2 regions of the Rhizobium sp. UFLA01-1127 genome follow, and region 2 is predicted to be linked to the other one. Evidence: riboswitches for the same ligand, from Rfam matches in the RefSeq annotation. Region 2 holds a riboswitch; the other holds the start of a gene.

Region 1 (2,461 bases), on a different contig from region 2:
GGCGCGCGCCCTTTCCAACGATGCACCCGTGCTGCTCATGGACGAAGCCTATTCGGCCCTCGACCCGCTCATTCGAATGGACATGCAATCCGTTCTCCTCGACATCCAGAACGAAATCAAGAAGACGATCGTCTTCATCACCCACGACCTCGACGAGGCGCTGCGGCTGGGGGATCAGATCGCCATTCTGCGGGACGGCGAGATTATTCAGCAGGGAAGCAGCCAGGACATCGTCCTTCGGCCTGCCGACGATTATGTTTCGAACTTCGTCAAGGAGGTGAACAGGGGCCGCGTCGTGCAGGTGGAGGCAATCATGGAGCCGTGGCGCGCGGGCGGCGTGTCTTCACAGATGACGATTCCTGTCGGATCCACGATCGAGGACGCCGTGCGCATGCTTGCCTCGGCTCCCGATGGCGACGTCACGGTCGTATCTCCCGCGGGCCAGCCCGTGGGTATCGTCAATTTCCGCCGGCTCGCCACTGCGATGGTCAATGCCCCGGCTTCTGTGGACAGGAACTCCAGCGATCTTGCTGCAGTTCACTGACTGTCGAAGCGCCATCCCCGCCGTTGCCGGTGAAAATCGCGGTGCTGATTTTTTCGCGCAGATAAAGGCATCCCATCCGGCTCGATAGGACGCCTTTGAATGATCACGCCGCCTTTTCGGGCCTGTTCGCCAGTCGATAGGCTATCAGATCTTCGATCGTGATCAGATGGAGCCGATGCCGTTCGGCGAAGACTTCAAGTTCAGGAAGACGGGCCATCGTGCCATCGTCGTTCGCCACCTCGCAGATGACTCCGGAAGGCGCAAGGCCGGCGAGCCGGGCAAGATCCACAGCCGCTTCGGTATGGCCAGGGCGTGACAGGACGCCGTTTGGATGCGCGCGAAGCGGAAAGATATGACCGGGCCGGGCAAATTCCTCCGGACGCGAGCCATGCCTGACGAGGGCTTGCACGGTTGCCGCCCTGTCGGCGGCGGATATTCCGGTCGTGGTTCCCGGAATGTAATCGACCGAGACGGTAAAAGCGGTCTTCAGGACTTCGGTATTGCGCGGCACCATCAGCGGGATATCGAGCTCGTCGAGCCTCTCGCCTTCCATCGGAACACAGATGAGGCCGCGGGCATGGTTCATCATGAACGCGATCGCCTGCGGCGTAACCGCTTCCGCAGCAATCACGAGATCGCCTTCGTTTTCGCGGTCGCGATCATCGACGACAACGACGATCTCGCCCCGCGCAATCGCAGCGATCGCATCTTCAATTTTCGAAATTGCCATTTCCTGCCTTTCAAGGGTTGCCGTTCGAAACGGCGTGCATGGCCTGTCAGAGCCACCATTTTCCCTTGGGCGAACAAGCATGCGAACACCACTGCAAAGCGGCGTCTCCTGCGTTGCTCTCTTCCATCCGGACTATGACCGTCGGCTCCGGCATCTCACCGGATCTGCTGACCCCTCCGAATGCTCGGAAGGCGCTCGCGGGCTCCGAGTTACCTCGATACCGCCGGTGGGGAATTGCACCCCGCCCTGAGAACAGGTGAAAGATAAGGGATCACTGCCTCATTCCGCAAGAGGCTTTGATTGCTGAATTTGGGAGAATCCGATCCGCCCGATGAACGCACCGTTCCTCATTGTCGAACTACGACATGATCAGGCCGCCATCGACGTTGATCGTCTGTCCGGTAATGTAAGCCGCATCGTCGCTCGCAAGGAAAGTGACGAGACCGGCCACGTCCTCGCCTGATCCGGCCCGCTTCATCGGAATGCCTTCTACCCATTCCCTCATGAGCTCGCCGGGACCGTAGTTGCCCAGGAGTTTGCCCCATGCCTGGTCATTATAGGCCCACATGTCTGTTTCGATGATGCCGGGACAAAAGGCATTCACGGTAATGCCCTCGGTCGCGACTTCCTTTGCAAGGCTCTGGGTAATGCCAACGACACCCATCTTCGATGCCGCGTAATGCGGCGTGTAGATGAAGCCATCGCGGGCCTGACCTGAGGCGGTATTGATGATACGACCGCCACGGCCATGCTTGCGCATGCGCGCAATCGCTTCTTGAGCGCAGAGGAAAACGCCCTTGGTGTTGACGGCCATGACCTTGTCCCATTCGCCCTCGGTCATGTCCTCGACGCGGGCAATGGTTATGACGCCGGCATTCTGGATGGAAACATCGATGGCGCCGAATGCCGTCTCGGCAGCGTCGTAGAGACCTTTCACGCTGGCCTTGTCCGTGACGTCGCCGACGTAGGAAATCGCTTTTCCGCCGTCAGCCTTGATCGCATTGGCGACCGCATGGACGGACTCCTCGTTGGCGGAGACCGCAAGATTGGCACCCTCGCGCGCAAAGCGTTTGGCAATCGCAGCACCAATGCCGCGGCTTGCGCCGGTGATGACGACGGTCCTGTTTTCGAAACGAAGCATTTTTATTCCTTTCGCGCTATTGGCTGGCAACGGTTCTCAGGGAGGA
Region 2 (2,461 bases):
GCCGGCGACGGAACGCATTGCCCGCTATCTGAAGCTGACGGTTGGAGTAATGGTCATCCATCGTCGCGGTGTGATGACGGCCGATGGCGTTCCGGTCGAATTGGGCGATTCCTATTACCCGGCCGAACGTTTTCCCGATTTTGAGAAGGCTAGATTGCTGCATCCGACGATTTCGGCGGCGCTCGCCAGCTATGGTGTCATCGACTACGAGCGCTTGTCGACGGAGATCGAGGCGCGTATGCCGACGGCCGAGGAAGCACGGATCTTGCGCCAGCCGAAGTCAATGCCGCTATTGGTGACGCGCAAGGTGGATGCCGATGCCGCCGGCGTGCCTATAACCTACTCGGAATCGGTATGGCCGGCCGAACGTATCACTTTTAATGTTGATCTGCGATAGAGAGCTTCCATGACCTAGCGGTGGGAGAGGATATTGACCACTTTGCCGAAGGGGTCGCGGACGTAGAAACGGCGAACGCCCCACGGCTCATCCGTAAGATCATACAATATACCGAAACCCATGGAGGTGGCGCGCTGATAGAGCGCGTCGACATCATCAACCTCGATGGAAAGATCCGGAACGATGGTGCCTGAGCCGCCTTCGCTGGCGACGCTGATCTGCGGCACCGTTGCTGCCTCGGAGGCGAAGGTGACGATCCAGCCGTGATCCATGACGATCTCGAGGCCAAGCAGGTCATGATAGAAAAGGCGGGCTGCATCGGGATCGGCGGCGGGCAGGTTTGGGACGATGCGCAGGACGGTCACTGACGTTTCTCCCTTGTGGACATGGAGGCGGGCAGATGCCGCGCCTCCACCATGCCAAGCTTAAACCGTGACAGCCGGCAGCAGCTTGGCGCGTTCCGCGAGAATATGGCGGCAGGCGCTCGCCACTTCACGCCCCTTGATGATGAAGTGTTCCTTGAAGAACTGGATATGCGCTTCCGACTCCTGGAAGTGGTGCGGCGTCAGGACCGCCGAGAGGATTGGCACGCCGGTATCGAGCTGGACGCGCATCATGGCATCAAGAACCGTGTTGGCAACGAATTCATGGCGATAGATGCCGCCATCGACAACGAAAGCGGTGGCAACGATTGCGGAGTAACGGCCATTGCGGGCAAGCGTCTGAGCATGCAACGGAATTTCAAGCGCGCCGGGCACGTCGAAGATATCGATCGGCGATGCGCCTTCTACCGTCTGCCATTCGGCAATGAAGGAGTCGACGGAGCGATCGACGATATCGGCATGCCAGCGAGCCCGAATGATCGCAATGCGGCTCGGCTGGGTAGAAATCGAAATGGTCATGAATTTTGCCTTTCAAGGGTTGTTGTCAATTATCCCTTGGGCGAACACGCGGGACCGCAACGCTCCCCGTGAGGAGGAGGTGCGACACTGCTTGCTCTCTTCCATCCGGACTATACCGTCGGCTCCGGCATCTCACCGGATCTGCTGACCCTTCCGAAGATTCGGAAGGCGCTCGCGGGCTCGAGGAAACTCCCCATACCGCCGGTGGGGAATTGCACCCCGCCCTGAGAACGCGTGAACTATAGATGCTTTCCCTCATGGAAATCAAAGAAAAACGCCGGGCTTTTGACCCGGCGTTCGCGAATAATTTTTCAAAGATTCCCGGCGGTGCAGGGACCGTCTTCAATCCTGAATGACGAGCAGATCGGAGGAGGCGAAGCGCAGCGTCACCTTTTCGCCGACGCTCGGAGGCATCATGCCCGGGCTGTTGAACATGTCGAAGGAAATCGTATTGCCGGCGACATTCATGCGCGTGCGGATGACCGAACCCAGGAAATGTGCCGAAGAAACTTCACCCGTCAGAGCGGTATCGCCCTTGGCCGACTCCGCCAGCGAGCCGGCTTCCGGACGCAGGGCGAGCGATACGGTATCGCCCGGCTTATAGGCCGTGACCGACTGCTTCAGCGTCACGCCCTGATCGCCGATCATGATGCGGTTACTGTCGGGATCGACGACCTTGCCTTCGATCAGGTTCAGCGTGCCGACGAAGGAGGCGACGAAACGGGTTGCCGGCTTGTTGTAGATTTCGAACGGCGTGCCGATCTGGTCGGCGCGGCCGGCATTCATGACCACGATGCGATCGGAGATCGACAGGGCTTCTTCCTGATCGTGCGTCACGAAAACGGTGGTGATACCGAGCTGCTGCTGGATGGCGCGGATTTCCTCGCGCAGCGAAATGCGGATCTTCGCGTCGAGCGCTGAAAGCGGCTCATCGAGCAGGAGGACCTGCGGCTTGACGGCAATGGCGCGGGCAAGCGCCACGCGCTGCTGCTGACCGCCGGACATCTGGTAGGGGTAGCGGCCGGCGAGATGGTCGAGCTTGATGAGAGCAAGCATCTCCTTGACGCGCTTGTCGATGTCGGGTTTCGCCATGCCGGCGACCTTGAGGCCGAAAGCCACGTTGTCGTGCACCGTCATGTTCGGGAACAGCGCATAAGCCTGG

Evidence for each region. A riboswitch is a leader RNA that binds a small molecule or an ion and turns the genes downstream of it on or off. The one in region 2 is predicted to bind FMN.
Region 1: linked by a shared signal. The riboswitch ahead of ribB (3,4-dihydroxy-2-butanone-4-phosphate synthase) and the one ahead of Q4Q11_RS23625 (6,7-dimethyl-8-ribityllumazine synthase) in region 2 are both predicted to bind FMN.

What each region holds. Positions count from the first base shown of each region.
Region 1 covers NZ_JAUQTZ010000019.1:20,763-23,223, reverse strand. Annotated here, with positions in the region: gene Q4Q11_RS07020 (quaternary amine ABC transporter ATP-binding protein) at 1-544, shown strand, start outside; gene ribB (3,4-dihydroxy-2-butanone-4-phosphate synthase) at 648-1,274, opposite strand; FMN riboswitch at 1,386-1,532, opposite strand; gene Q4Q11_RS07010 (SDR family oxidoreductase) at 1,633-2,415, opposite strand.
Region 2 covers NZ_JAUQTZ010000113.1:5,329-7,789, forward strand. Annotated here, with positions in the region: gene phnF (phosphonate metabolism transcriptional regulator PhnF) at 1-397, shown strand, start outside; gene Q4Q11_RS23620 (VOC family protein) at 412-762, opposite strand; gene Q4Q11_RS23625 (6,7-dimethyl-8-ribityllumazine synthase) at 823-1,299, opposite strand; FMN riboswitch at 1,389-1,535, opposite strand; gene Q4Q11_RS23630 (ABC transporter ATP-binding protein) at 1,642-2,461, opposite strand, start outside.